Regions from separate parts of the Aeromicrobium sp. CFBP 8757 genome, predicted to be linked through region 2. Evidence: riboswitches for the same ligand, from Rfam matches in the RefSeq annotation. Region 2 holds a riboswitch; the other holds the start of a gene.

Region 1 (15,013 bases), on a different contig from region 2:
GCCGACGACTACCGCTACTTCCCGGAGCCAGACCTGGCCCCCGTCTCGCCGTCGCGCGAGTGGGTCGAGGAGCTGCGGGCGACGCTGCCCGAGCCGCCGGCCGTGCGTCGTGCGCGCCTGCAGGCCGACTGGGGCTTCTCCGACCTCGACATGCGCGACACGATCGGCGCGGGTGCGCTCGACCTGATCGTCGCCACGGTCGAGGCCGGCACCACGCCGCAGGCCGCCAAGAAGTGGTGGCTCGGCGAGATGGCGCGTCGCGCCAACGAGTCGGGGCACGACCTCGATGCGCTGGGCATCACGCCGCAGCAGGTCGCCGAGATCCAGGGGCTGATCGACGCCAAGCGGATCAACGACAAGCTCGCGCGGTCGGTCTTCGACGGCGTCATCGCCGGGGAGGGCACGCCCGAGGAGGTCGTGGTCTCGCGCAAGCTCGAGGTCGTCTCGGACGACGGCGCTCTCGGTGCGGCCGTCGACCGCGCGATCGAGGGTGATCCCGATGCCGCCGCCAAGATCCGTGCCGGCAACCTCGGCGTGGCCGGGGCCCTGATCGGTGCGGTCATGAAGGAGATGCGCGGACAGGCCGACGCGGGCCGCGTCCGCGAGCTGATCCTCGAGAAGCTGTCGTAGCCCGGCTGAGCCGGCCGGGCGACCGCCGGCTCAGTCGACGCGGGCCAGCAGCTCGAGCAGCTCGTCGCGCACGACGTCCGGGAACTCCACCGGGATGAAGTGCGTGCCGCGCAGCTCGCGGTAGCGCGACCCCCTGACCCGCTGCGAGGCCGTCAGCATGTCGCGGGCGCCCGTGAAGACGTCCCACCGGCCGGCGACGAACGTGACCGGTATGTCGAGGTCGCTGAGCGAGACACGGGCGTGCTCGGCCACGCTCAGCGCGAGCTTGGCGTACCAGGCGGGGTGCGTCGTGAAGAACTCCTGCAGGAGCGTCCGCAGCTCGGCGGTGTCGGCCGCGGGCGAGATGATGCGGGCCCGGCGGACCAGGTCCGTCGTGAAGTTGGTCCACGGCAGCTTGCGGGTCACGGGCGCCAGCGCGTGACCCGTGACGGTCGCCGAGTGGGCCAGGCCCACCATGAGGGCCCGCGCGACCGGCGGCGGCACGTGGAGGGGAGCGAGCATCGTCGAGAACGTGTTGCCCGGGACGCCGGCCACGGCCAGGATGCCGGCGACGCGCTCGGGGTGACGGGTGGCCAGCTCGAAGGCGATCGTGACACCGGTCGACCAGGCGGCCACGACGGCGCGATCCAGGCTCGCGTCGTCCATCACGGCAACGGCGTCCTCGATGAACGACTCGAGGTCGACGCGGCCGTCGTCGGGGCGCGCGGACCCGCCCGTCCCGCGGTGGTTCCAGCCGATCACCCGGACTCCGCTCCCGGCGCGCAGCAGCGAGGGCCAGGCGTGCGGATTGGTGCCGAGACCGTTGGAGACCAGCACGGTGGGGCCGTCGGCGTCGTTGGTCCAGGCGCGGATGCGGGTGCCGTCGGCGCTCGTCACGTCGTAGTAGCGCACGAGGGCCGCGGTCGGTGTGGTCACGCGCCGATTGTCCACGGGGTGCCGGGGGTCTGCAATGCCAATCGCATCCGGCGGTGGCCGCGGCGCGTCCCCGTCCGCGCGGACGCGGCGTGGCTCAGTGCAGGGCCAGCACCGCGTCGACGAGGCGGTCCGCCGCGCCGTCGGCGTGGGGGAGGAACAGGCTCGGCTCGGTCAGCTCGAGCTCGATCACCAGCGGGGAGCCGTCGGCGGCCGTCACGAGGTCGACGCGCGCGTACAGCGGGGCGCGGTCGACGCCCATGGCCTCGCACGCGGCGGCGACGGCACGCTCGGCCACCTCGCGCTGCGCGTCGCTCGGGGTGCGCGGCGTGATGCTCTCGCGACTGTCGCGGTCCTGCCGGACGCCCTCGCCCCGCTCTAGCAGCGGACCCTTGCGGATGGCGTGCGAGAACGTGCCCGCGAAGAGCAGCATCGCGGTCTCGCCCTCGTCGTCGACCGAGGAGATGTACGGCTGCGTCATCGACGTGCGGCCGGCCGCGACGAGCTCTGCGCTGTGCGCCCACACCTCGTCGCGCGTGCCCCACCGCGCGGTGTCCTTCGATCCCGCGGAGATCGTGGGCTTGACGACCCACTCGTCGTGCTCGCCGATGTCGTCTCCCGGGGCGACGTCCCACTGCGTCTCGATGATGGGGACGCCGGCCGACTCGAGCTGTCGGAGGTACGTCTTGTCGGTGTTCCAGGCCAGGACGGCGGCGTCGTTCTGCAGGGTGGGCACCGATCGCGCCCAGGCGAGGAACTCGTCGCGCCGGGTCGTGTAGTCCCAGCACGACCGGACGACGACGGTGTCGTAGGCGCTCCAGTCGACGGCCGGGTCGTCCCAGACCACGATCTCGGCGGTGGTGCCGCGCGCGGCTGCGGCTTCCACGACGAGCGGCAGGTCGGCGTCGACGTCGCGGGCGGTCGAGCTGGTGGCGAGGGCGATGGTCACGCTGCCATCGTGGCACGGGCCGTTCACTGCATGAATCAATGCTGTGAAATTGATTGAGCCACATCAATGATGAGTCATTGATTACGTGGTATCAATGTCTGGAAGTTGATACCCTGTGATCATGTTCGTCATGACGATCGATCAGCGGCGCAGCCGGTCCGAGCCCGACGCGGTGCCGGCGCTCGACCTCCTCCTGTCGCCCGACCGCACGGTGCGACCGTTCGAGCGCACGGCCGGCGACGAGGTGCAGGGCCTCCTCGACGATCCCGACGCCGTCGTCGACATGGCGCTGACGCTCGTGCGGGACGGCGGGTGGTCGATCGGCATCGGCGTCGGCGAGGTCGAGCGGCCCCTCGCCGACTCGGTCAGGGCCAACCGCGGACCGGCGTTCGTCGCGGCGCGCCAGGCGGTCGAGCGGGCGAAGTCGTCACCCCTGCACGTCGCGGTCGAGGCCGAGTCGTCCGGTGGCGAGCTCGCCGAGACCGCCCTGCTGCTGGTCGCCGGCATCGTCGACCGGCGCAGCGAGGCCGGCTGGCAGGCCGTCGACGCCATGGCGACCTCCGAGACCCAGGCCGTGGCCGCGGCATCGCTCGGCATCTCGCCGCAGGCCATGAATCGTCGGCTCCGGGTGGCAGGCTATGTCGAGGAGCGGCGCGGACATGCCCTCGTGACCCATCTGCTGGAGGCGGCCCGATGATCCTGCTCGTCCTCGTCGCGGCGGCCCTCGTGCCCGTGGCCGCCGGATGGACCGGTCGTCACCGCGTGGTCGCGGCGGCCGTCGCCACCGTCCTGCTGGCCGCCGCGGTGATCGTCCGGGTGGTCGCGAGCATCTCGGTCGACCAGGGCGTCCTCGGCATCGTCGCGTCCGTGCTGGCCGTGGCCGGTGGATCGGTCGTCACGACGGCGGTGTTCGACGTCATCGACGACCGCTCGACCGATCGCACCGAGTCGCTCGAGGCGGCCGGGCACATCCTGCGCGGCGGCACGTGGGTCGGGGCGCTCGAGCGGCTCGCGGTGTTCGGCTCGCTCGTGGCCGGCATGCCGTCGGGGGTCGCGCTGACCCTCGCCGTCAAGGGCCTCGGCCGCTACCCCGAGCTGCGCAGCGGCGACCGACCCGCCACCGCCGAGCGCTTCATCATCGGCACCCTCGTCAGCGTGCTCTGGGCGGCCCTGTGCGCCTACGTGGCCACGGGATTCGCACCCCTCGACGCGGGCCGCGCGGCCTTCGACGCCTGACCGCTGCCCGGGCTGGTCGGGCGAAGTCGTAATCTTTGGCCATGGCCTCCGAGAACGAGATCGACATCAAGCCGCGCAGCCGCACCGTCACCGACGGCCTCGAGGCCACCGCGTCACGAGGCATGCTGCGCGCGGTCGGCATGGGCGACGACGACTGGCCCAAGCCCCAGATCGGTGTCGCGTCCAGCTGGAACGAGATCACCCCGTGCAACCTGTCGCTCGACCGCCTGGCCAAGCGCGCCAAGGAAGGCGTGCACGCCGGCGGCGGCTACCCGCTCGAGTTCGGCACGATCTCGGTGTCCGACGGCATCTCGATGGGCCACGAGGGCATGCACTTCTCGCTCGTGAGCCGCGAGGTCATCGCCGACTCGGTCGAGACCGTCATGATGGCCGAGCGCCTCGACGGATCGGTCCTGCTGGCCGGCTGCGACAAGAGCCTGCCCGGCATGCTGATGGCCGCCGCCCGCCTCGACCTGGCCAGCGTGTTCGTCTACGCCGGTTCGATCATGCCGGGCAACGTCGACGGCAAGGACGTCACGATCATCGACGCCTTCGAGGCCGTCGGTGCGTGCCTGGCCGGCAAGATGTCGCGTGAGCAGGTCGACAAGATCGAGCGCGCGATCTGCCCCGGCGAGGGCGCCTGCGGCGGCATGTACACCGCCAACACCATGGCGTCGGCAGCCGAGGCCCTCGGCATGAGTCTGCCCGGCTCGTCGGCCCCGCCGGCGATCGACAGCCGCCGCGACGAGTACGCCATCAAGTCGGGCGAGGCGGTCGTCGAGCTGCTCCGCCGCGGCATCACGGCCCGCCAGATCCTGACCAAGGAGGCGTTCGAGAACGCCATCACCGTCGTCATGGCGCTGGGCGGCTCGACCAACGCGGTCCTGCACCTGCTGGCGATCGCGCGCGAGGCCGAGGTCGACCTGACGCTCGAGGACTTCAGCCGCATCGGCGACAAGGTGCCGCACCTCGGCGACCTCAAGCCCTTCGGCCGCTACGTCATGAACGACGTCGACAAGGTCGGCGGCATCCCGGTCATCATGAAGGCACTGCTCGACGCCGGGCTCATGCACGGCGACTGCCTGACGGTCACCGGCAAGACCATGGCCGAGAACCTGGCGCACATCGAGCAGCGCATCGACGGCGACGTCATCCGCGGCCTCGACCGGCCGATCCACCAGACCGGTGGCCTCACGATCCTGCACGGCACGCTGGCCCCCGAGGGTGCCGTCGTCAAGAGTGCCGGCTTCGACTCCGACGTGTTCACCGGCACGGCCCGCGTCTTCGACGGCGAGCGCAAGGCGATGGACGCCCTCGAGGACGGCACGATCGTCGCCGGTGACGTCGTCGTCATCCGCTACGAGGGCCCCAAGGGCGGCCCCGGCATGCGCGAGATGCTCGCGATCACCGGCGCGATCAAGGGCGCCGGCCTGGGCAAGGACGTCCTGCTCATGACCGACGGACGGTTCTCGGGCGGCACGACCGGCCTGTGCGTCGGGCACGTCGCGCCGGAGGCCGTCGACGGCGGACCGATCGCCTTCGTCAAGGACGGCGACCAGATCACCCTCGACGTGGCCAACAAGCGCCTCGACGTCGCGGTCGACGCCGACGAGCTCGAGGCCCGCAAGGTCGGGTGGGAGCCGCTGCCGCCCAAGTACACCAAGGGCGTGCTCGCGAAGTACCGCAAGCTCGTCAGCTCGGCCGCCGACGGCGCCGTCTGCGGTTGATGCAGGCCTTCGCGACCCGGTGGGACTTCCTGTTCGCGTCGGTGCTGATCGGCGTCGACCGCTCGACCGGGGTGTTCTCGGGCAGCGAGCCGGCGCCGGGGCAGCAGATGGTCGCGGTCTGGACGAGCGCCGAGATCGCCGAGGAGGCGCTGCACGTCGAGTCGTGGGAGCTGCGGCCGATCCTGGTCCGTGACCTCCTGCCGCTGCTGCCCGCGGGCGTCGGCGTCCAGGTCGACCCCGAGCGCACGTCCGGCATGACGGCGTCCGCCGCCTACGTGGCCGGCATCCGGCGGTTCGCCGAGCCGTTCCCGGTCGACGCGGCCGTCCGCGTCACGACGTGGGACGAGATCCCCGACGGCGCTCTGGCAGCCGTCGCGCAGGCGGCCGACGAGCAGGGCGTCCGCGAGCTGCACGCGCTGATGTACACGGTCGACGACAGCCCGCCGATCGGCTGCCTCGCGTGGGTCGCGGACGAGTCGGCCGACCCGTCCGCCGTCGGCTGGGCGCTCGAGACGGCTCTCCTGACCGCCGCCGGGCCCGCCGACCTGGCAGTCGTCACGGTCCGCGTGCTGCCGCTGTCGTCGGTGCCGCAGGAGATCCGGGCCGCCATCGGCGACCGTCACGTGCTGCGGCGTCGCCGTCGGACGCGGTTCTGGCGCCGCTGAGCCCGCGCGGGCCCTGTCACGGGGCCTCGGGGACAATGGAGGAATGCCATCTCCACGTCCCGCGTCCTTCACCGAGGACGAGCTCGCGACCGCGCTGAAGGTCCTCGGCGAGGCCCAGTTCCTCGAGGACGAGGACGCGGCCTACGTCGCCCTGCGTCACGCCTGCGGCAAGTTCTACAAGGACGTCAAGAAGCAGCGCCGGCTCGCCAAGCGCGCCGAGGTCGCCGCCGCCGACCGCGCCGTCGTCGCCACGACGGCCACGGGCTCGCCGACCCGCATCGACGACGAGACCGAGGGCATCCCGCTGGTCTCGAACGCCGCCGGCGCATCGGCCGGCACCCTGCTGGTGCCCCGGCCCTGCTACATCTGCAAGCAGAAGTACACCGTCGTCGACGCGTTCTACCACCAGCTCTGCCCCGACTGCGCCGCCCTGAACCGGGCCCGGCGCGACGCCCGCACCGACCTGACCGGCAAGCGCGCCCTGCTGACGGGCGGTCGCGCCAAGATCGGCATGTACATCGCGCTGCGCCTGCTGCGCGACGGCGCCCACACCACCATCACGACCCGGTTCCCGCACGACGCCGTGCGCCGGTTCACCGCGATGCCCGACAGTGCCGACTGGATCGACCGGCTGCGGATCGTCGGCATCGACCTGCGCGACCCGGCGCAGGTCGTGGGCCTGGCCGATTCCGTCGCGGCGCAGGGTCCCCTCGACATCCTGATCAACAACGCCGCGCAGACCGTCCGGCGCACGCCGGGCGCCTACGCGCCGCTGGCCGAGGCCGAGTCGGCGCCGCTGCCCGACGGGCCCCTGCCCGAGCTGCTGACGTTCGGTCACACCAGCGACGCGCACCCCGCCGCGCTGGTGGGGTCGGTGTCGGCGCACCCCGTCCTGGCCGGCGACGCCTACACCGCCGACGAGCTGACGTCGCTGGCGATGGCGGCGGGCTCGGCGGACCTCGAGCGCATCGACGCCGGGGGACTGGTGCCCGACACCGTCGACGTCAACAGCTGGACGCAGCGCGTGCACGAGGTCGACGCCCTGGAGCTGCTCGAGGTGCAGCTGTGCAACACGACGGCGCCGTTCATCCTCGTCAGCCGGCTGCGGCCGTCGATGGCGGCGTCCGCGGCGCGCCGCACGTACGTCGTCAACGTCTCGGCGATGGAGGGGCAGTTCAGCCGCCGCTACAAGGGGCCGGGCCACCCGCACACCAACATGGCCAAGGCCGCGCTCAACATGCTGACCCGCACCAGCGCGGGGGAGATGCTCGAGCAGGACGGCATCCTGATGACGGCCGTCGACACGGGCTGGATCACCGACGAGCGCCCGCACCCGACCAAGGTGCGCCTGGCCGAGGAGGGCTTCAAGGCGCCGCTCGACCTGGTCGACGGGGCCGCGCGCGTGTACGACCCGATCATCCGCGGCGAGGCGGGCGACGACGTCCACGGCGTCTTCCTGAAGGACTACGCGGCCTCGCCCTGGTGAGCCGTGGCCGGACGCACGACGGCCCGGCGAGCGTGCTCGCCGGGCCGTCGTGTCGGTGCTGGGGTCTGGCTACGGGGCCGGCGTCGTGGCCGACGGAGCCGGCGTGCTCGCCGTGATGCACTTGCCGATCTCGGTGGCCGCGTCGCCCTGCGCCTTGGTGTCCTCGTCGCTGGGCTTGTAGTCGGTGTCGTTCTCGGCGACGGCCTTGACGGCCTCGTCCGACAGGTCGGAGTCGACGATCGCCTTGGCGGCGCAGTCGGCCTGCTTGTCGGTGATCGCGCTGCCCGCGGACTTCTTCAGCTGCGCGGCGACGTCGTCGGCGCTCGGGCGGTCGCCGCCACCGCCGCAGGCCGAGGTGAGGGTCAGTGCCGCGACGACGAACGCCGCGCTCAGGGTCTTCTTCATGGCATCTCCAGGATTCGGGTCCGCGACGGAGGGACGCAGCGGACGGGCAGCATTCATGGTCGCACCCGATCGTCCGCCGTGCCGCGTCGGCCCGGGCAGTGAAAGACCCGGCGGGAGGTGGGCTCCCGCCGGGTCGTCACGGTGCCGGTCACCCGGCGGTCGGCATCAGCTGCCGGACGTCGCGCACTTCGTGAGGTCGGACTGGAGGCCGGTGAGGGCGTCCTTGTCCTTGTCGCTGCCCTTGTAGTCCTCGTCGCCCTCGACGATCGCGTTCAGCGTCTTGTCGGAGACGTCGGACTTCTCGAGCGCGCCGGCGATGCAGTCGGCCGCCGCCTCGGGGATCTTCGTCCCGAAGACGCTGTCGTCGCTCGTGATGGCCTTCTTGAGCTCGGCCTGCGTCGGGCGGTCGCCTCCGCCGCCACCGCAGGCCGACGTCAGGGACAGGGCGGCGACTGCGAACAGCGCGGTCAGGGTCTTCTTCATGTGGGTTCCCCCTCGATAGGCGCCTGCCGTCTTCGTGCAGGTCGCCCCCATCTCATCGCATCGAGACAGGTCGGTGCCAATCGGGGAGCCGAACTCACGCCGAGCAGTCCACATGGTGGTACAAGTCGTCTCGCGACTTGATATCTGCGCGCACACGGCCCATGCTGGGGGCATGCATGCGCACCTTCTCGTAGTACGCCACTGACGCGGCGCCCCACCAGGCATCGCGTCTCCCTCGATCGCACCCAGTGAATGCTTCTGGGGCCGGGGGATTTTTTTATGGCTCCACGCTTGACGGGGTCGCAGACGGGGAGGTGCCGGTCCGACCGGCCTCCGAAGAACCGAGCAGTGAGGTAGCACCAGACATGACAGAGCAGATCGCGGAGCAGCTGACCGGGGCCCAGAGCCTCGTCAGGTCGCTGGAGCACGCCGGCGTCGACACGATCTTCGGGATCCCCGGCGGCGCGATCCTGCCGGCCTACGACCCGTTGTTCGACTCCGAGCAGATCCGTCACATCCTCGTCCGCCACGAGCAGGGTGCGGGCCACGCCGCGCAGGGCTACGCGATGGTCACGGGTCGCGTCGGCGTCTGCATGGCGACGTCGGGCCCGGGGGCGACCAACCTGGTCACGGCGATCGCCGACGCCTTCATGGACTCCGTCCCGATCGTGGCGATCACGGGCCAGGTCGCGACGCACCTGATCGGCACCGACGGCTTCCAGGAGGCCGACATCCGCGGCATCACGATGCCGATCACCAAGCACAGCTACCTCGTCACCGACGCCGCCGACATCCCGCGCGTCATCGCCGAGGCGTTCCACATCGCCGGTACCGGGCGTCCGGGCCCCGTGCTCGTCGACATCGCCAAGGACGCCCTGCAGTCGTCGACGACGTTCCACTGGCCGTCCGAGCTGGCCCTGCCGGGCTACCGGCCGACCACGCGCCCGCACGGCAAGCAGGTGCGCGAGGCGGCACGGCTCATCGCCGCCGCCGAGCGGCCGGTGCTGTACGTCGGAGGCGGCGTCATCAAGGCCGAGGCGTCCGCCGAGCTCAAGATGCTCGCCGAGCTGACCCAGATCCCGGTCGTCACGACGCTGATGGCACGGGGCGCGTTCCCCGACTCGCACGAGCTGCACCTCGGCATGCCGGGCATGCACGGCACCGTCGCCGCCGTCACGGCGCTGCAGCGCAGCGACCTGCTGATCTCGCTCGGCGCGCGGTTCGACGACCGCGTCACGGGCCAGCTGTCGTCGTTCGCGCCGCTCGCCAAGGTCATCCACGCCGACATCGACCCGGCCGAGATCTCCAAGAACCGCACGGCGGACGTCCCGATCGTCGGCGACTGCCGCGAGGTCATCTCCGAGCTCATCGGCACGCTGCGCAAGCAGGCCGACGAGGACGGCGTCGAGGGCGACTACGCCGCGTGGCGCGAGCAGGTGCTGGGCATCAAGGCGCGCTTCCCGGTCGGCTACGACAAGCCCGCCGAGGGTCTCGCCCCGCAGACCGTGATCGAGCGGCTCAGCGCGCTGTCGGGCTCCGACGCGACGTACGTCGCCGGTGTCGGCCAGCACCAGATGTGGGCTGCGCACTACGTCGACTACGAGCGTCCCCGCCAGTGGCTCAACTCCGGCGGCGCCGGCACGATGGGCTACTCCGTGCCCGCGGCCATGGGCGCCCAGGTGGGCCTGCCCGGCTCGGTGGTCTGGGCGATCGACGGTGACGGCTGCTTCCAGATGACCAACCAGGAGCTCGCGACGTGCGCGCTCGAGGGCATCCCGATCAAGGTCGCCGTCATCAACAACTCCTCGCTCGGCATGGTGCGCCAGTGGCAGACGCTGCTGTACGAGGGCCGCTACTCCAACACCGACCTCAACACGGGGCCGGAGTCGATCGGCGCGCGTCGCATCCCCGACTTCGTCAAGCTCGCGGACGCCTACGGGTGCGTCGGGCTGCGGTGCGACAGCGAGGCCGACCTCGACGCCACGATCGAGAAGGCCCTGGCGATCACCGACCGACCCGTCGTGATCGACTTCGTGGTCGAGCGCGACGCCATGGTGTGGCCGATGGTCCACGGCGGCGCCTCCAACGACGACATCCAGATCGCCCGCGATCTGGCCCCCACCTGGGACGACGAGGACATCTGATGACGACGCAGCACACCCTTTCCGTCCTGGTCGAGAACACGCCCGGCGTGCTCGCGCGCGTCTCGAGCCTGTTCATGCGACGCGGCTTCAACATCGAGTCGCTCGCGGTGGGCCAGACCGAGATCCCCGAGATCTCGCGCATGACGATCGTCGTCAACGTCGACGAGCTGCCCCTCGAGCAGGTCACCAAGCAGCTCAACAAGCTCGTGAACGTCCTGAAGATCGTCGAGCTCGACTCGGGCAGCGCGGTCGAGCGCGAGCTCATGCTGATCAAGGTGCGCACCGACCCGCAGACCCGCGGACAGGTGCTCGAGACCGTCAATCTCTTCAGGGCTAAGGTGGTCGACGTGGCCACCGACGCCGTCACGATCGAGGCGACGGGCGATGCGGGCAAGCTCGCCGCGATGCTCAACGTCCTCGAGCCGTTCGGCATCCGCGAGATCGCCCAGTCCGGGCGCGTGGCCATCGGCCGCGGGCCCCGCTCGATCACCGACCGCACGCTGCGCACCGTTCCGGGCACGCAGGCGAGCTGACCACCCCCGACCGTTCCACAAGCCCCTCACAAGGAGACATGACCCGTGGCTGAACTCTTTTACGACGACGACGCCGACCTCAGCATCATCCAGGGCCGCAACGTCGCGGTCATCGGCTACGGAAGCCAGGGGCACGCGCACGCGCTCAACCTGCGCGACTCCGGCGTCGACGTCCGCGTCGGCCTGCCCGAGGGCTCCAAGAGCCGTGCCAAGGCCGAGGCCGAGGGCCTGCGCGTCCGCGACGTCGCCGAGGCGGTCGAGGAGGCCGACGTCATCGTGATCCTGGCGCCCGACCAGGTGCAGCGTCACGTCTACGCCGAGCACATCGAGCCCAACCTCGTCGACGGCGACGCCCTCGTCTTCGGCCACGGCTTCAACATCCGCTTCGGCTACATCGCGCCGCCCAAGGGCGTCGACGTCGTGCTGGTCGCCCCCAAGGCGCCCGGCCACACGGTCCGTCGCGAGTTCGTCGACGGCCGCGGCATCCCCGACATCATCGCGGTCGAGCAGGACGCCAGCGGCAAGGCGTGGGACCTCTCGCTGTCGTACGCCAAGGCCATCGGCGGAACCCGCGCCGGCGTCATCAAGACGACGTTCACCGAGGAGACCGAGACCGATCTCTTCGGCGAGCAGGCCGTGCTGTGCGGCGGCATGTCGCACCTCGTCCAGGCGGGCTTCGAGACGCTGACCGAGGCCGGCTACCAGCCCGAGATCGCGTACTTCGAGGTGCTGCACGAGCTCAAGCTCATCGTCGACCTCATGTGGGAGGGCGGCATCGCCAAGCAGCGCTGGAGCATCTCCGACACCGCCGAGTACGGCGACTACGTGTCGGGTCCGCGCGTCATCGACGCCTCGGTCAAGGAGCGCATGCAGGAGGTGCTGGCCGAGATCCAGGACGGCACCTTCGCCAAGCGCTTCATCGACGACCAGGACGCCGGCGCGCCGGAGTTCCTGCGCCTGCGCGAGGAGGAGGCCGGTCACCCGATCGAGAAGACCGGCAAGATCCTGCGCTCGCACTTCTCGTGGAAGCAGCAGGACACCGACTACGTCGACGGCCAGGCCGCCCGCTAGTCACCCGCACCACCGCACCACCGAGGGGCGTCGCACCGACAGGTGCGGCGCCCCTTCGCGCACCCCGCCCACATCCGCCGACGAGTCACGTACGCCCGCCGACGAGTCACGTGCGCCCGCCGACGAGTCACGTACGCCATGTCTGAGTGACTCGTCACCGGGCCTGAGTGACTCCTCACGGGGCGTGGGCGACTCGTCACGGGGCGGGAGTGACTCGTCGGCGCAGGGGGGTGGGTGGTGTGTAGGCTCGACGGCACACGGCCGGGGTGCCCCACGAGGGGCTGAGATGAGACCCGACGAACCTGATCCGGTTAGCACCGGCGCTAGGGAGCTGTCATGAGTAGTCCTGTCACGCCATCCACCAGCACGCCTTCGACCAGCGCGGCGTCGCCGACCACGGCGGCGATCGTCGCCGCGGTGCGCGAGCGGTCGCCGCTGGTGCAGTACATCACCAACTTCGTCTCGATGGACGTCGCCGCCAACGTGCTGAACGCCGTCGGCGCCTCGCCCGCCATGGTCCACGACCCGCACGAGTCGGGTGAGTTCGCCCGCATCGCGTCGGCCGTCGGCGTCAACATCGGCACGCCGTCGCCGTCGTGGGTCGAGGGGATGACCGAGGCGGCACGCGCCGCGCACGAGTGCGGCACGCCGTGGGTGCTCGACCCCGTCGCCGTCGGGGCCACCGCCTACCGTCGCGAGATCGTCGCCGGGCTGCTCGAGCACCGGCCGACGGTCGTGCGCGGCAACGCCAGCGAGATCCTCGCGATCGCCACGGCGCAGACCAGCGGTCGCGGGGTCGACAGCGACGCGGCGGCCTCCGACGCCGTCGAGGCGGCGACGTCGCTCGCCCGCGAGCTGTCGGCCGTCGTCGTCGTGACGGGCGTCGAGGACGTCGTCACCGACGGCACGCGCCGGGTCGTGGTGCACGGCGGCCACCCGTGGATGCCGATGGTCACGGCGCTGGGCTGCTCGGCGACGGCCCTGGTCGCGGCGTGCTGCGCCGTCGAGGACGATGCCGTCGAGGCGTCCGTCGCCGCGATGGCGATGCTCGCCGCGGCGGGCGAGCGGGCCGGGGCGGTGTCGGCCGGACCGGGTTCGTTCCGGGTCGCGCTGCTCGACGAGCTGGCGCGGCTCGACGACGCGCGCATCGCCTCGGTCCGGGTCGACCGGTCATGAGCGTCGACCTACGGGTCTACCTCGTGACGGACCCCCGCACCGACGACCTGATCGACGTCGTGTCGCGGGCCGTCGCCGGGGGAGTGACGAGCGTCCAGGTGCGTCACAAGGACGCGGCGCCCGACGAGAGGATCGATCTGGTCCGGCGCCTGCGGGACGCGCTGCCCGCCCACGTCGCGGTCATCGCCAACGACGACCTCGAGGCCGCCCGGTGGGCCGACGGCCTGCACGTGGGGGTCGACGACGTCGCACCGAGCACCGCCCGAGCGGCCTTGGGCCCCGACGCGGTCATCGGGTGGTCGGTCAACGACCTGGCCCAGCTTGACGACGTCGTCGAGATGTCGGCGTGCGACTACGTCGCGGTCAGCCCCGTGTGGGCCACCGCCACGAAGGCGGACGCGTCGGAGCCGTTCGGTCTCGACGGCGTCCGCGCCGTGGTCGACCGGGTGGACGGCCGGGTGCCGGTCGTCGGCATCGGTGGCATCGACAGCACCACCGCCGGCCTGGTCGTCGGGTCCGGTGCGAGCGGGGTCGCGGTGGTGAGCGCGATCTGCGCCGCCGCCGACCCGACCTCGGCCGCCGCGGACCTGCGGCGCGCGGTCGACGACGCGCTGCGCGCCACGGCGGGGAGGGCGGGCCGATGACGCGCACCCCGGTCATGCTGAGCGTCGCCGGCTCCGACCCGTCCGGCGGCGCCGGCATCCAGGCCGACCTGAAGACCGCGAGCGCGATCGGCGTCTACGGCGCGGCCGTGCTGACGGCGCTGACGGTGCAGAACACGCTGGGCGTCACCGGCATCCACGGCGTGCCCGCACGGTTCGTCGCCGACCAGTACGCGTCCGTCGTCACCGACCTCGACGTCCGTGCGGTCAAGATCGGCATGCTGGGCGGTGCGGACGTCGTCGAGGCCGTCGCGTCGATGCTGCGCGAGCACCCCGTGCCGGTCGTCGTGCTCGACCCCGTCATGGTCGCGACGTCCGGCGACCGGCTGGTCCCCGAGGACGCCGTCGCGGCGATCCGCGAGCTGCTGGTGCCCCTCGCGTCCGTCGTGACGCCCAACGTGCCGGAGCTCGAGGTGCTGACGGGCCTGCCGGTCGCGTCGGCGGACGACCTCGAGATGGCGGGGCGGGTGCTGCTCGGCGCCGGGCCGGGCGCGGTGCTCGCCAAGGGTGGACACCTCGACGGCGACCGCTGCACCGACGTCCTGGTGACGCCCGACGGCGCGCACCGCCTCGACGCGTCCCGCGTGCGCACGCGGCACACGCACGGCACGGGGTGCACGCTGTCGTCGGCGATCGCGTCGTACGTCGTGCTGGGGCTCGACCTGGTCGACGCCGTGACCGCCGCGAAGGCCTACCTGCACCGCGCGCTGGTCGCCGGTGCGAGCCTCGAGCTGGGCGGCGGCAACGGGCCCGTCGACCACCGGGTGCCCGCGTGAGCTCCACGGCGCAGGACTGCTGGACGTCGGTCGACGACTGGTTCGCGGCCATCTGCCGGCACCCGTTCGTCGTCGGCCTGACGGACGGGTCGTTGCCCGAGGACGTCTTCGTCCGCTACCTCGTCGACGACGCCCACTACCTCGACCGCTACGCCCGG
Region 2 (15,013 bases):
TCCATCCACATGCGGGCGCCGCCGGCGCCGCAGCAGAAGGACTTCTCGGAGTTGCGCGGCATCTCGGTGAACTCGGCGCCCGGGATGATGCTGAGCAGCTCGCGCGGCGGCTCGTAGACCTTGTTGTGACGGCCCAGGAAGCACGGGTCGTGGTACGTGATCTTCTTCTTCTCCTCGTTCGCGACGGGCGGACGAGGCGTCAGCTTGCCCTCGCGCACGAGGCGGTTGAGCAGCTGGGTGTGGTGCACGACCTCGAGCTCGACGCCGAACTCGGCGTACTCGTTCTTGAGCGAGTTGAAGCAGTGCGCGCAGGTCGAGACGACCTTCTTGACCTTGGTCTCCTTGAAGACCTCGGCGTTCTGCATCGCGAGCTGCTGGAAGACGATCTCGTTGCCGGCGCGGCGGGCGGGGTCACCCGTGCACGTCTCGCCGTCGCCCAGGACGGCGAACGTCACGCCGGCCATGTCGAGCAGCTCGGCGACGGCCTGCGTCGTCTTCTTGGCGCGGTCCTCGAAGGCGCCGGCGCAGCCGACCCAGAACAGCCACTCGACCTCGTCGAGGTCGTCGACGTCGACGCCGACCTGCTTGACCTCGAAGTCGAGACCCTTGGCCCAGTCCATGCGGGCGGAGGCGTTCATGCCCCACGGGTTCCCCTTGCGCTCGAGGCCCTTGAAGATGTTGTTGAGCTCGGCGGGGAAGTTCGACTCGACGAGCACCTGGAAGCGGCGCATGTCGTCGATGTGGTCGACGTGCTCGATGTCGACGGGGCACTGCTGCACGCAGGCACCGCAGTTGGTGCACGACCACAGGACGTCGGGGTCGATGACGCCGTACACCGACTCGTCGCCGATCAGGGGGCGCTCGAGCTCGGCCTTCTGCTCGTCGGTCAGGTTCGCCTGCTCGTCCTCGGAGAGCGTCAGCAGGGGAGCCTTGGCGTAGGCGTGCTCGCGGAGGCCGAGCACCAGCAGCTTGGGCGACAGGGGCTTGTCGGTGGCCCAGGCGGGGCACTGCTCCTGGCAGCGTCCGCACTCGGTGCAGGTCGTGAAGTCGAGGATGCCCTTCCAGGTGAAGTCCTCGACCTTGCCGACGCCGAGCTTCTCGAAGTCCTCCTCCTCGAGCTCCTCCATCGCCTCCATGTCGAGCGGCTTGCCCTGGATGTAGATGGGCTGCAGGCCGCCGAGGGCCGTGCTGCCGTCGCTGTTGCGCTTGAACCAGATGTTGGGCCACGCTGTGAAGCGGTGCCAGGCCACGCCCATCGTGAGGTTGCGGGCGATGACGATCAGCCAGACCATCGCGAGCGTGATCTTGAACATCGCGACGAAGAAGACGACGTTCTTGAGGCCCTGCTCGGACTCGGGGTAGAGCAGGTCGCCGACGTACGAGCTGAGCGGGAAGTGCGCCCGTCCGCCGTGCTCGCCGCCGTGGAAGTTCTCGATCAGCTTGTACTCGGCGCCGCGGATGAACAGGATAGCCGCGCCCTCGAGCATCGCCATGGCCTCGACGAAGTAGGCCTGCCAGAACGTCGAGCCGAAGAAGCGGCTCTTGCGGTCGAGGCGACGCGGGTGGTTCCACTGGCGGACGGCGATCAGGTAGACGATGCCGATCGTGCTGAGCAGTCCGAGACCCTCGGCGGCCCATTCGTAGAGGTAGAAGTGGCCGATGATCGGCCAGGCGAACTCGGGGTCGAACAGCTGGAAGTAGCCCTGCAGCACCGCGGTGCTCAGCAGCACGAACGCGGCGTAGACGAACCAGTGGGCCACCGCGACGGCGCGCTTCTGGAACATCCGGGTGTGCCCGAACGTCTCGATCAGCATGTTGGCGGTGCGCTTGGCGGGGTTGTCCCGGCGACCGACGAGCGGCCGTCCGGTGCGCAGCACCTTCAGCATGTCGCGCACGGCCTTGGTGATGAGTGGCAGTGCCACGGCGGTGATGACAAGCGAGACGACGATCGCGACGACCTGCATGAAGGTCCCTACTCTCTAACGACGAGCCGGGTCCGGCGACGACCCTGACAGTAGGGCTGACATTAACCGGTCGGTAACTTCTGCGCCCAGTAAGGCTTGCCAAATGCCCTTGGCGTGAACCGGGTCACACAGCACGACCGCGCTCGCCGCGGACGGGCACGAGCGGGATCGCGACGAGCGGGAAGATCGCGACCGCGGCGAAGGCGAATCCGTAGCCGCGACCCTCGACGACCGCGCCGACGACGGGCGGCACGAGGGCCGAGACGAGGTACTGGCCGGTGTTCTGCAGGCCCATCGCCCGGCCCGACCAGAACGGTCCGCCGATCTCGGCGACCGACGTGAACGCGAGCCCGTTGTCGGCGACGGTGATGGCCGTGGCGAGGACGATCAGCGCGACGGCGAGGGGCGTGCCCGACAGCAGTCCGAGCGACAGCATCGTCGCGGCGGCGGCGACCGCGACGATGCGCATGGGGCCGAGTCGGCTGCCCACCTGGTCGGACCACCAGCCCGCGGCGATGCGTCCGCCGGCGCCGAGCACCTGGGTGGCCGCCACGAGGGCGCTCGCCGCGAACGTCGACCAGCCCTTCTCGTCGATCAGCCACACCAGCATGTACGTCCACACCGTGAACTGGGGGACGACGAGCAGCGCGGACGCCAGGTGGATGCGGGTCAGGCGGTGGTCGCGCCGGTAGGGGTTGGCGAGCTGGCCGCTGTCGGCGGCCTCGGCCCGGGTCGGGCGCGGTGGGTCGACGATCAGCAGGGCGCTCGCCACCGCGCCCGCCAAGGCGATGCCGGCCACGATCAGCAGGGTCGTGCGCAGCCCGTCGGCCTCGGCGACGTTCGGCACCAGCAGGGCCGCCGTGCCGACGCCCAGCGGCAGCCCGGTCTGGCGGATGCCCATCGCGGTGCCGCGCCGGTCGACCGGGAACCAGCCGACGACGACGCGTCCGCTCGCCGAGTTGGTGCTGCCGGCGCCGATGCCACCCAGCACGAACCACAGCGCCAGGGCCGTGAGCGAGGTCGAGAACGCCGCTCCCGTCGCGCCGACCGTGACGATCGCGAGCCCGATCGTCATCGAGGCGCGCTCGCCGATGCGGTCGACGACGAGCCCCCACACCACCAGCGACACCGTGATGCCGACGAACGGCGCGGCCACGACGACGCCGGCCTCGCGCAGGGAGAGGCCGCGGTCGTCCCGCAGGAACGTGATGAGGAACGGTGCGCCGTTGACGAAGATCGTCCCGGCCACCTGTCCGAGCATCGAGACGCCGAGCATCAGCCACTTGTCGGGCGTGCGGGTCTTCGACATGTCCACATCCTGATACGAATTGTCTCAGGATTCAGACTACGCCGAGGCGCGCTCTATCTCCGCGCGGGTCCCACGACCCGGACGGCGGCCGGTCAACGACCGAGAAGGCCCACGTGCGCGAGGGCCTGCTTGAGCAGCGAGCCGCGTCCGCCCTCCATGTCGGCCAGCACGTCGGGGTGCGCGGCCTCCTCGGGCGTCAGCCACGTCAGCTCGAGGGCGTCCTGGCGGGGGTTGCACTCGCCGGTGACCGCGACGACGTACGCCAGCGCGACGGCGTGCTGGCGCGGGTCGTGCAGCGGGGTGACGCCGGGGAAGGGGAAGTACTCGGCGACCGTGAACGGCACGATCGACGTCGGCAGCTGCGGGAACGCGGTCGGGCCGAGGTCCTTCTCGAGGTTGCGCAGCAGCGCGTCGCGCACCGACTCGCCGTGCAGCACGCGACCCGAGACCAGGGTGCGGGTCATCGCGCCCGTCGTGGCGGAGCCGCGCAGCAGCACGCCGATGTGCTCGACCGTGCCGTGGGCGTCGATGCGCACCGGGACGGCCTCGACGTACAGGATCGGCACGCGGGAGCGCGTCTCGTCGAGCGCGAACTCGGGGAGCCAGCCGGGATTCGGGTCAGGGGTGCGCACGGACATGGCCACATTCTGTCCTACCGGTCGTGACGGGCGCCCCGGCGCGGGCGTGTAGCAGACCCGGCGGCACGCGGGTGACCCCCACTTTTTACCTGACGCACTGTCACGAAACATGTGTGACACCTCCGATGTCACGGTCGCGAAACAGGAGACGCCGATGCTGAGGCTCCCCCCGCCCCCTTGGCGCGCGACGACGGCGTCCGCGTGGAGGTGGAACCGAGCACCCCTTCGAAGGAGCACGCGTGTTCTCAGTACGACGACAGGTATGGCGCGCCGGTCTGGCCGCCGTCCTGGTCTCCATCCCCTTGGCGACCTTGCCCTCCACGGCCTTCGCGGCCGACGACGACCTCGCCTCCGGCTCCGGCTGGAACGTGACACAGGCCCCCGGCGGCTACCTCGTGACCGTCGAGCTCGACGAGAAGCTGCCGATCAAGTCCGACGCGCCGACGATCGAGGTCGACGGCGTCCCGATCGGCATCGCCACCGAGTCCGCCGACGGCAGGAGCCTGACGGTCTTCACGACCGACCCGGCCGTGGTGAAGGCCGACGACGCCGAGGCCGGCTGGTTCAGCAAGCCGTCCGGCGACACCGCGTCGGCCAGGAAGGCCCAGGCCGCCGAGATCGCTCCCGCGGCCGCCGAGGAGCTCGACGCCAACCCGTCGTCCATCGGCTCGTACGAGGTCACCGAGTCGGTCTACAACTTCGGCACGCAGTCGATCCCACTCGCGGGCATCGGCGGCATCCGCGGCGAGCTGCAGGGCAAGATGTACCTGCCCAAGACCGGCGGCGCCCGACCGACCGTCGTCCTGCTCCACGGACGCCACACGTCGTGCAGCACCGGCACGACGCCCGCGACGCGCTGGCCCTGCAACCCCGGCCAGATCAACGTCCCGAGCTTCGCGGGGTACGACGGCACCGCCCGTGCGCTCGCGAGCCACGGCTACGCCGTCGTCTCGATCGCGGCCAACGCGATCAACTCCAACGACAACCAGCTCGCGCTCGACCAGGGCGCCCAGGCCCGCGGCCAGCTGATCCTCGACACGCTCTCGATGCTCGACAAGGCCGGCAAGGGCGAGTCGGTGACGTACTACGACGCGCAGACGGGCAAGGACGTCTCGCTGGCCGACGCCCTGGCCGACCAGAGCCCTTTGCCGGGCCTGACCCAGGCGACGCAGGCCATCAGCCCGTCCGACCTGGTCGGCCGCTTCGACCTGACCGACGTCGGCCTGATGGGCCACTCGCGCGGCGGTGAGGGCGTCACCTCGGCGGCGACCCTCAACCAGGCGCTCGACAAGCCGTGGGGCATCAAGTCGATCCTGCCGCTCGCGCCCGTCGACTTCGCCCGCATGACGGTGCCGGACGTCGCGATGAACGTGATCCTGCCCTACTGCGACGGCGACGTCTCCAACCAGCAGGGCCAGCACATGCTCGACGACAGCCGCTACGCGTTCGACGACGACGCGCTGCGCAGCGGCGTGTGGGCCATGGGAGCCAACCACAACTTCTACAACACGGTCTGGACGCCCGGCGTCTACGCCTACTCGGTCAGCGACGACTGGGGCGCCACGTCGACCGACGCGGTCTGCGGCCCCCGTTCCGGCACCAACATCCGCATGACGGCGCAGGAGCAGTACGACATGGGCACGGCCTACATGGCCGGCTGGTTCCGTCTGACGCTCGGCGGCGAGAAGCAGTTCCTGCCGATGTTCGACGGCTCGGGCGCGGTCCCGGCCGTCCTGAACGGCGAGGACGTCCGCAGCGTGTCGACGGCTCCGTCGTCGGCCCGCAAGACGGTCTCGACGTTCGAGTCGACCAGCTCGCTGGTCCGCACGCAGGGCGCCGCGACCGCGACGGTCTGCGCCAGTGCTGCCGGGCGCACCGTCTCGCAGCCGCTGCCGTCGTGCACCACCGCGGCGCTCGGCACCTCGGCCCAGCCCCACTGGACGCCCGCCAGCAACGGCGGCAACGTCCCGGCGACGCCGGTCACCAAGATGGTGTGGACGGCGCTGTCGACCGGCACCACGACGCAGACGCCGAGCGAGGTGCGCGTCTCCGTCCCGGCGGCCGCGCGCAACGCGAGCGGTGCCGAGCGCCTGTCGGTCAAGATGGCGGCCGACGAGTCCGTCGTGACGGGCACCGACGTCACGATCACGGTCGTCGACGCCAAGGGCGCGGCCTACAGCTCGCCGGTCTCGAGGCTCAACCCGCTGGCCGTCAACCGGCTCCCGGCCTCGACGGACGCGCGGCTCAAGAAGATCGTGCTGCAGCAGGTCAACGTCCCGACGTCCGCGCTCACGGCGGCCGGCCTCGACGTGTCCGACGTCCGTGAGGTGCGGTTCGCCGCGGCGACGGGTGCGGACGCGACGGCGACGGGCGGCGTGTTCCTGTCCGACCTCGCGTTCGAGACGTCGTCGGTCGGCACCCCGGTCGTCAGGACCGAGCCGACGATCGACATCGCCGCGCCGACGGTCGACGAGGGCAACGGTCCCGGAACCGCGGACATCGCGGTCTACCTGGACGGACCGGCGGCCAAGCCCGTCACGGGCTACGTGTCGGTGCTGGGCTCGGCCACGGGTCGCGGCGGCATCACGATGGAGAAGGTGACGTTCGCGCCGGGTGAGACCTGCAAGGTCGTCACGGGTCCGATCCTCGGCGACGCGCTCGCGAGCGCCACGGCCAGCACGGCCGTGAAGTCGTCGGTCATCAACACCTCGGGCGCGGTCATGGGCAAGAACGCCCTCGCCAACCTCACGGTGCGCGAGGACGACGGCGTCACGGGCACGACGCCGATGCTGCCCTCCGCGGGCATCCAGGGCGACGCGTGCGCCGAGCTCAAGGCCGTCGGCACGACCGGTTCGGTCGCCGTCGACGACAAGACCCCCGCGCCCGGTGACACCGTGACGTTCACGGCGTCGGGCTACCGCTCGGGCGAGGGCGTCACGTTCAGCCTCGGCACGACGGTCCTCGGGGTCGGCACCGCCGACGCCTCGGGCAAGGTCGTGCTGGCGACGACCGTCCCCGCGGACGCCACGATCGGCGTCACCGCCGTGACGGCGGTCGGCTCGGGCACGGGCTTCACGTCCACCGGATCGGTCGAGGTGCTGTACGCCACCGAGACGACGCTCGCGATGTCGCCGGAGATCCCGGCGATCAACGAGCCGGTCACGCTGACGGCGACGGTCGAGGGCACCGACACGGCCGGCACGGTCGAGTTCCTCGACGGCACGACGTCGCTCGGCACCGCTCCGGTCGTCGACGGTGTCGCGACGCTGAAGATCGCGGGATTCAAGGCCGGTGACCACTCGGTCACCGCGGTGTTCGGCCAGACGGGGACCGCGCAGTCGTCGACGTCCGCGGCACTGACGCTGATGCTCGAGAAGGGCAAGTCGGGCATCGCGCTCGTCCTCGCCACCGACTCGTCGGTCTACGGCACGGGCGTCAGGGGATCGGTCGCGGTGGCCAACGGCGACGGCGGCTCGGTCCGGCTGACGTACGGCGGCACGACGGTCGACCTGCCGCTCGGGTCGTCCGACGCGGCCGCGTTCACGCTGCCGGCAGGTCTGGCAGCCGGGTCGTACACCGTGAGCGCCGTGTTCACGGGCACCGACCGGTTCGAGCCCAGCGGCGTCGCCACGGCGAGCCACCAGGTGACCAAGGCGCCGACCAGCGCCGCGGTCTCGGCGAAGTCGTCGGTCAAGAAGGGCCGGACCCTGACGGTGAGGACGACCGTCAAGGGCGCCACGGCCGGGACGTTCCCGACCGGGCAGGTCAAGGTCTACGTCAAGACCGGCAAGGGCTCGTACCGGCTCAAGAAGATCGCGACGCTGACGCCGGGCAACCGCGGCGTCGTCAGCGCCGGGGTCAAGGTCACCAAGAAGAAGGCCACGATCCGCGTCAAGACGGTCTACTCGGGTGACGGCAACTACGGCGCCAGCAGCACCGGCTCGAAGGCGGTGCGCGTGAAGTAGCCGGCACCGTGCGCACGGCGGCGGGGAGGATCCTTCGGGGTCCTCCCCGCCGTCGCGTCCGGCCGCTGGCCCGTGCCGGTGGCAGCATGGTCGGGTGATCAACGGTGGCGTGTCGTTCTGGTGGCAGCAGATCGGACGCCCCGAGCCCCGCGAGGCGCTCGACGGCGACCTCCGGTGCGACGTGTGCATCGTCGGCGGCGGCCTCAGCGGTCTGTGGACGGCGTACACGCTGGCCGGGCTCGACCCGACGCTCGACATCGTCGTGCTCGAGGCGGAGTTCGTCGGGTACGGCGCCTCCGGCCGCAACGGCGGGTGGCTCTCGGCCGAGCTGTCGGGCAGCAAGGAGCGGTACGCCGCGACGCACGGACGCGAGGGCGTCACGGCACTCGTGACGGCGATGGAGCACGCGGTCGACGACGTCGTCGAGGTGTGCCGCGTCGAGGGGATCGACGCCGACGTCGTCAAGAACGGGGTGCTGTACGTCGCCCGCTCGCCGGCTCAGCTCGTGCGGATGCGCGAGGGCCTGGCCGACGACCTCGCGTGGGGGATCGGGGCCGGTCACCAGACCGAGCTGACGTCCGACCAGGTCGGCGAGCGGCTCCGGGTCGAGGGCGCGCTCGGCGGCGTCCTCAGCCCGCACTGCGCACGCGTGCAGCCGGCCAGGCTGGTGACCGGTGTCGCCGAGGCCGCCGAGCGTCGCGGCGTCCGCATCCTCGAGCGCACGCGCGTCACCGGCATCGATCCGGGCGTGGTCACGACCGAGCGCGGACGGGTGCGCGCCCCGCGGGTGCTGCGGTGCCTCGAGGGCTACACCGCGTCGCTGCCGGGCCAGCGACGGTCGTGGCTGCCGATGAACTCGGCCATGGTCGTCACCGAGCCGCTGCCCGACGCCGTGTGGGACGACATCGGGTGGGCCGGCGCCGAGCTGCTGGGCGACAACGCCAACGCCTACTGCTACGCCCAGCGGACGGCCGACGGCCGCATCGCGCTCGGCGGCCGCGGCATCCCGTACCGGTTCGGCTCGCGGACCGACGTCGACGGTCAGACCGACGACTGGACCGTCTCGTCGCTGACGGGCATCCTGCACGACATGTTCCCGGCGACGCGGGCGGCGAGCATCGAGCACGCGTGGTGCGGCGTGCTCGGGGTCCCGCGCGACTGGTGCGCCAGCGTCGGCTTCGACGCGTCCACGGGGCTCGGCTGGGCGGGCGGCTACGTCGGCAGCGGACTGACGACGACCCACCTGGCCGGGCGGACGCTCGCCGACCTGACGCTGGGCCGCGACACCGGGCTGACGCACCTGCCGTGGGTCGACCGTCCGGTGCGGCGCTGGGAGCCGGAGCCGTTGCGCTGGCTCGGGGTGCGCGCGATGTACGGCCTCTATCGCGAGGCCGACCGCCGCGAGGACCGCGGCCTGGCCCGTCCGAGCCGCCTGGCCCGCCTCGGCGACCGTCTCACCGGGCGCTGACCCGGGCCCGGGGCTCGGGGCGACGAGAGAATCTGGGTTCGTCCGAGCCCGCGCGGACGAACCCAGATTCCTCCGTCGGCCTTCGCGGGATAGGCTCGGACCACACGACAGGGGAGCGCCACCGCAGAGGGCGCTGAGAGTGCGGATCCGCCGCAGACCCTTGAACCTGCACCGGTTAGTACCGGCGAAGGGAGTCACGATGAGTTCTGCCACCGCGTCCAAGAACGGGTTCGACGTGCGATACCGCACGATCGACCTGGTCACCATCACCACCCTGGGTGTCGCCTTCGGCGTCATCTTCTGGGGCTGGGGGAAGCTCTACGAGCCGCTCAGCGGCCTCGCGGTCTTCTCGTTCCCGCCGAGCACCGCGCTCCTCGGCGGCGTCTGGCTGTCGGCCGGCGTCGTCGGCGGCCTGATCGTCCGCAAGCCCGGTGCGGCCTTCGCCACGGAGTTCATCGCCGCGGCCGTCTCGAGCTTCATCGTCGGCGGAACGCAGTGGGGATGGGGCGTCTACGCGTCCGGCTTCTGGCAGGGGCTCGGCGCGGAGCTGGTCTTCCTGCTGTTCCTGTACCGCGCGTCCCTCCTGCGGCGCTGGGGCCTCGTCGTCGCGATGCTCGCCGGCGCGGCCGCCGCCGCGTTCGAGGCCGTGTACGAGTGGACGTCGTACTACTCGTACTGGGACATGGGCTACAAGCTGGCCCACCTCGGCTTCTTCGTCGTCTCGGGCGTCGTCATCGCCGGCATCGGCGGCTTCGCGCTCGTGAGGGCGCTGGCGACGGCGGGCGTGCTCGACGCGTTCCCTGCCGGACGCGAACGCGTCACCGAGGTCTAGGCGGCGGGCGAGTGCTGGGCGAGGTCCGGCTCCGCGACCTCACCTGGAGGCCGATCGGCCGCCGCGCACCGGTCCTCGCCGGGCTCGACCTCACGGTCGCGCCCGGCGAGCGGGTGCTGCTGGTCGGGCCCAGCGGGGCGGGCAAGTCGACGATCCTGCACGCCGTGGCCGGCGCCCTCGGCACGACGATCGCCGGCGACCTGTCAGGAACGGCTGAGGTCGACGGACGGTTGGGGCTGCTGCTGCAGAACCCGGCCGACGCTGTCGTGGCCGAGCGCATCGGCCGCGACGTCGCGTTCGGCCCCGAGAACGCCGCGATGCCGCCCGACGAGATCTGGACCCGCGTCGACGCGTGCCTCGAGGCCGTGGGCCTGACCTACGGTCGCGACCACTTCACGGCGGCGCTGTCGGGCGGCGAGCAGCAGCGACTCGCCCTCGCCGGGGTGCTCGCGATGCACCCCGACGTCCTGCTGCTCGACGAGCCGACCTCGATGCTCGACGCCTCGACCGCGTCGAGCGTCCGCGAGGCCGTGCTGTCCGCGAGGGACGACCGGACGATGGTCGTCGTCGAGCACCGCATCGAGCCGTGGCTGCCGCACGTCGACCGCGTCGTCGTGCTGGGCCCCGGTGGCGTCGTCGTCAGCGACGGGACGGTCGGGTCGTTCCTGGCGGGTCCCCGGCCGGCCGGGGTGTGGATGCCCGACATGCCGGCTCCCCTCCCCGTCGACGTCCCGACCGACCTCGTGCGCCCCGCCGTCGAGGCGCTGACGGTGACGGCGACGGACGTGTCGGTCGAGCTGGTCATGCGGACGTTGCGGGGCACCCAGCGCTCGCGCGCCCTGACGGGCCTGACGGCGAGTCTCGTCCCGGGTGCGACGACGGGCTTCACGGGTCCGAGCGGTGCCGGCAAGTCCACGGCGCTGGCGGTCCTCGGCGGGCTGCTCAAGCCCGCCGGCGGCTCCGTCTCGCCGGAGCTGCGGCGACGGCGGTCGGCCGCACTGGCGTCCCTCGTCGGCTGGGTGCCGCAGAACCCGGAGCACGGGTTCCTGACGTCGACGGTGCTGGCCGAGGTCGGGCACACGGCCCGCCGCGTGGGTCGCGAGGTCGATGCGCCGGCGGTGCTGGACCTGTTCGGGCTGGGGCGGTTCGCGGCGTCGAACCCGTATCGCCTGTCGGGGGGAGAGCAGCGTCGTCTCGCGCTGGCCGCGGCGCTGGCCCACCGGCCCGGCATCGTCCTGCTCGACGAGCCGACGGTGGGGCAGGACCCGGGAACCTGGGCGGCGGTCGCGGGGTGGGTGGGCTCGTCGCGCGACGCCGGTGCGACGGTCGGCCTCTCGACCCACGACGCCGATCTCGCCCTCGACATCGAGCACCGCATGCGCGAGGGCGCGATCGCATGAGGTCGCTCGTCCTGCGGGCCAATCCGTTGGCTCAGCTCTCGGTGGGCCTGTTCTCGCTGCTGGCCTCGTTCTGGGTCGACAGCCTGCCGGTCGCGCTGACCGCCCTCGGCGCCTACGTGCTGGCGGCTGCGGTGCTGCTGCCGGGCTGGCGCTACCCGCTGGTGTGCCTGGCGTTCACGTCGATCGCGGCTCTGACGATCGTCTACTCGACGTGGCGGCTCGGCGGTCGGGACCTCGAGGTCGCGGCGACGGCCGGCCTCAGGATCGTCGTGCTGGCGTGGCCCGGCTCCGTCATGGCGGGGTACGTCGACCCGTCGCGGCTCGCCGACTACCTGGCCCAGACCGTGCGCCTGCCCGCTCGGCTGATCGCCGCCCTGGCGGCGGCGCTGCAACGGTTCACGGGCTTCGGCCTGGCCTGGCAGCAGCTCGAGCGGGTGCGCCGCGTGCGCGGGTTCGGGGCGGGTCGCAACCCGTGGTCGAACGGGCGGCACGCCGCGAACATGTCGTTCGCGCTGCTGGTGCAGGCCATGCGGGGTGCGACGGCGACGTCGATCGCGATGGACGCCCGGGGGTTCGCGACGGCGTCCGGACGCACGTGGGCGCTGCCGGCGCCGTGGACGCGTCTCGACGCGGCCGGGCTCGTGGTGGCGGCCGCGCTGGGCGCCGTCCCCGTCATCGCACGGCTCGCGACGTGACGTCCGAGCGGCCTGCTCTGGCGTCGGCCCCCCGGTTCGGGCTAGTCTCGAACTAAGCAAGCGCTTAGTCGAAGTGCTGATCCATCGGAGGTGCCCGCATGACCCGTGTGTTCGAGAGTCTCGAGACGTTCAAGGCCGCCGCGGGGGAGGAGCTCGGCACCAGCGACTGGGTCACCGTGACGCAGGAGCAGATCAACACCTTCGCCGACGCGACGGGCGACCACCAGTGGATCCACGTCGACCCCGAGCGCGCCGCGACCGGCCCGTTCGGCGGCACGATCGCCCACGGCTACCTCACGCTGTCGCTGCTGCCCGTCTTCGCCGAGCAGATCTACTCGATCGAGGGTCTCGCGTTCGGCATGAACTACGGCGCCAACAAGGTGCGCTTCCCGTCACCGGTGCCCGTCGACTCGCGGCTGCGCGCCACTGCGACGCTGGTCTCGACCAACGACATCCCGATCGGCACGCAGGGCATCGTGAGCTTCGTGGTCGAGCGCGAGGGCGCCGACAAGCCCGTCTGCATCGCCGAGGTCGTCTACGTCATGGCCGGAGCCTGACATGCACTTCGGATTCGACGACACGACCAACGAGCTGATCGAGCGCGTCAACGCCTTCATGGACGCCGAGGTCTACCCGGCCGAGGCGACGCTCAAGGAGCAGATCGCCGACAACGAGCGCAACGACGTCTGGTCGTTCCCGCCGATCGTGATGGAGCTGCGCGCCAAGGCCAAGGCGCAGGGCCTCTGGAACTTCTTCGACCCCTCCGAGCACGGCGCCGGCCTGACCAACCTGCAGTACGCGCCGATCGCCGAGATCACGGGACGCAGCATCCAGATGGCGCCGGCGGCGTTCAACTGCGCCGCACCCGACACCGGCAACATGGAGGTGCTCGGCATGTTCGGCACCGACGAGCAGAAGAAGACGTGGCTCGAGCCGCTGCTGGCCGGTGACATCCGGTCGGCGTTCGCCATGACCGAGCCGCAGGTCGCCTCGTCCGACGCGACCAACGTCGAGCTCAGCATCGTCCGCGACGGCGACGACTACGTGATCAACGGTCGCAAGTGGTGGATCACGGGCGCGATGAACCCCGACTGCACGATCTTCATCGTCATGGGCAAGACCGACCCGACCGCCGCGCGTCACCGTCAGCAGAGCCAGATCCTGGTGCCGCGCGACACCCCGGGCCTCGAGATCGTCCGCGGCATGCACGTGTTCGGCTACCACGACCGCGACCACGGCGGACACGCCGAGATGCGATTCACCGACGTGCGGGTGCCCGCCAGCAACCTGATCGGCGGCGAGGGCGAGGGCTTCGCGATCGCGCAGGCCCGCCTCGGGCCCGGTCGCATCCACCACTGCATGCGGTCGCTCGGCATCGCCGAGCGGGCGATCGAGATGATGAGCAAGCGGGCCGCCGACCGTGTCGCGTTCGGCAAGCCGATCGCCGAGCAGGGCGTCGTCCGCGACTGGATCGCCGAGTCGCGCGTGCGCGTCGAGCAGCTGCGCCTGCTGATCCTGAAGACCGCGTGGCTCATGGACACCGTCGGCAACCGGGGCGCCCACAGCGAGATCCAGGCCATCAAGATCGCGACGCCGCAGACCGTCGAGTGGATCCTCGACAAGGCGATCCAGGTGCACGGTGCCGGCGGCCTGTCGCAGGACTTCCCGCTGGCCGAGTGGTTCGCCGGCATGCGCACGCTGCGCTTCGCCGACGGGCCCGACGAGGTGCACAAGAACGCGCTGGCCAAGGCGGAGATCAAGAAGTGGGCCTGACGCCCACCGACGGGACCGTCGCGGTCGTCACGGGTGCCGCGAGCGGCATCGGCGAGGGCATCGCCCAGCGCCTGCTCGAGCGGGGGGCGTCGGTGGTCCTGGGTGACCTCGACGCCTCGCGGCTCGACGCGACGGCCGCCCGGCTCCACGAGGCGCACCCCGGACGGGTCACGCACGTCGCGGGCGACGCGGCCGACGCCGATCACGTCGCGGCGCTCGTCGCGGCGGCGCCCGGCGACGTCGACCTGTTCGTCGCGAACGCCGGCATCTTCCGCGGCTTCGGTCTCGACGTCGCGGACGCCGAGTGGTCGACCGCGTGGGACGTCAACGTCATGGGTCAGGTGCGCGCCGCCCAGGCGCTCGTCCCGGGCTGGCTCGAGCGCGGTCGCGGGTGCTTCGTGAGCACCGCGTCGGCGGCGGGCCTGCTGACGCAGCTCGGCTCGCCGACGTACTCGGTCACCAAGCACGCGGCGGTCGGGTTCGCGGAGTGGCTCGCCGCGACGTACGGCGACCGGGGCGTGCAGGTGTGCTGCCTGTGCCCCATGGCGGTCGACACCGACATGCTCCGCGAGGGCGAGCAGAGTGCCGACGAGACCGCCCGGCTCGCGATGCGCTCGGTCGTCGGCGCCGGGGCGACGGTCACGCCGCTCGACGTCGCCGACGTCCTGCTCGCCGCCCTCGTGGCCGGCGAGTTCTTCGCCCTGCCGCACCCCGAGGTCGGCACGATGTACGCCCGCAAGGCCGCCGACACCGACCGCTGGCTGAGCGGCATGCACCGCTTCCGCACGTCGCTGGAGCCCTGACTCCTCGCGGGGAGGGCGGGCGTCAGGTGAGCCAGCGGGAGGCGGCCCTGGTGTGGGCGGCCTTCTTGGCGGGGTCGAGCCCGTCGTACATGCGGGTCATCATCCGCGAGCGGTGGTTGCCCTCGAAGACGTCGCGGTGGTCGCGCACGAACGTCCAGTAGAGACC

The links. A riboswitch is a leader RNA that binds a small molecule or an ion and turns the genes downstream of it on or off. The one in region 2 is predicted to bind thiamine pyrophosphate.
Positions count from the first base shown of each region.
Region 1: linked by a shared signal. The riboswitch ahead of thiM (hydroxyethylthiazole kinase) and the one ahead of IFT73_RS09390 (ECF transporter S component) in region 2 are both predicted to bind thiamine pyrophosphate.

Region 1 covers NZ_JACYUM010000005.1:58,042-73,054, forward strand. Annotated here, with positions in the region: gene gatB (Asp-tRNA(Asn)/Glu-tRNA(Gln) amidotransferase subunit GatB) at 1-630, shown strand, start outside; gene IFT73_RS14435 (alpha/beta fold hydrolase) at 661-1,545, opposite strand; gene IFT73_RS14440 (RimK family alpha-L-glutamate ligase) at 1,640-2,491, opposite strand; gene IFT73_RS14445 (hypothetical protein) at 2,622-3,188, shown strand; gene IFT73_RS14450 (hypothetical protein) at 3,185-3,727, shown strand; gene ilvD (dihydroxy-acid dehydratase) at 3,769-5,454, shown strand; gene IFT73_RS14460 (hypothetical protein) at 5,454-6,119, shown strand; gene IFT73_RS14465 (SDR family NAD(P)-dependent oxidoreductase) at 6,163-7,605, shown strand; gene IFT73_RS14470 (hypothetical protein) at 7,675-8,010, opposite strand; gene IFT73_RS14475 (hypothetical protein) at 8,176-8,493, opposite strand; gene IFT73_RS14480 (acetolactate synthase large subunit) at 8,859-10,637, shown strand; gene ilvN (acetolactate synthase small subunit) at 10,637-11,170, shown strand; gene ilvC (ketol-acid reductoisomerase) at 11,216-12,241, shown strand; TPP riboswitch at 12,494-12,588, shown strand; gene thiM (hydroxyethylthiazole kinase) at 12,578-13,417, shown strand; gene thiE (thiamine phosphate synthase) at 13,414-14,061, shown strand; gene thiD (bifunctional hydroxymethylpyrimidine kinase/phosphomethylpyrimidine kinase) at 14,058-14,855, shown strand; gene IFT73_RS14510 (TenA family protein) at 14,852-15,013, shown strand, end outside.
Region 2 covers NZ_JACYUM010000002.1:491,600-506,612, reverse strand. Annotated here, with positions in the region: gene IFT73_RS09415 (heterodisulfide reductase-related iron-sulfur binding cluster) at 1-1,964, opposite strand, end outside; gene IFT73_RS09410 (MFS transporter) at 2,089-3,273, opposite strand; gene IFT73_RS09405 (DUF4916 domain-containing protein) at 3,366-3,911, opposite strand; gene IFT73_RS09400 (Ig-like domain repeat protein) at 4,223-7,876, shown strand; gene IFT73_RS09395 (FAD-dependent oxidoreductase) at 7,971-9,344, shown strand; TPP riboswitch at 9,444-9,554, shown strand; gene IFT73_RS09390 (ECF transporter S component) at 9,544-10,176, shown strand; gene IFT73_RS09385 (ABC transporter ATP-binding protein) at 10,188-11,576, shown strand; gene IFT73_RS09380 (energy-coupling factor transporter transmembrane component T) at 11,573-12,271, shown strand; gene IFT73_RS09375 (MaoC family dehydratase) at 12,370-12,828, shown strand; gene IFT73_RS09370 (acyl-CoA dehydrogenase family protein) at 12,830-14,044, shown strand; gene IFT73_RS09365 (SDR family oxidoreductase) at 14,035-14,847, shown strand; gene IFT73_RS09360 (cryptochrome/photolyase family protein) at 14,870-15,013, opposite strand, start outside.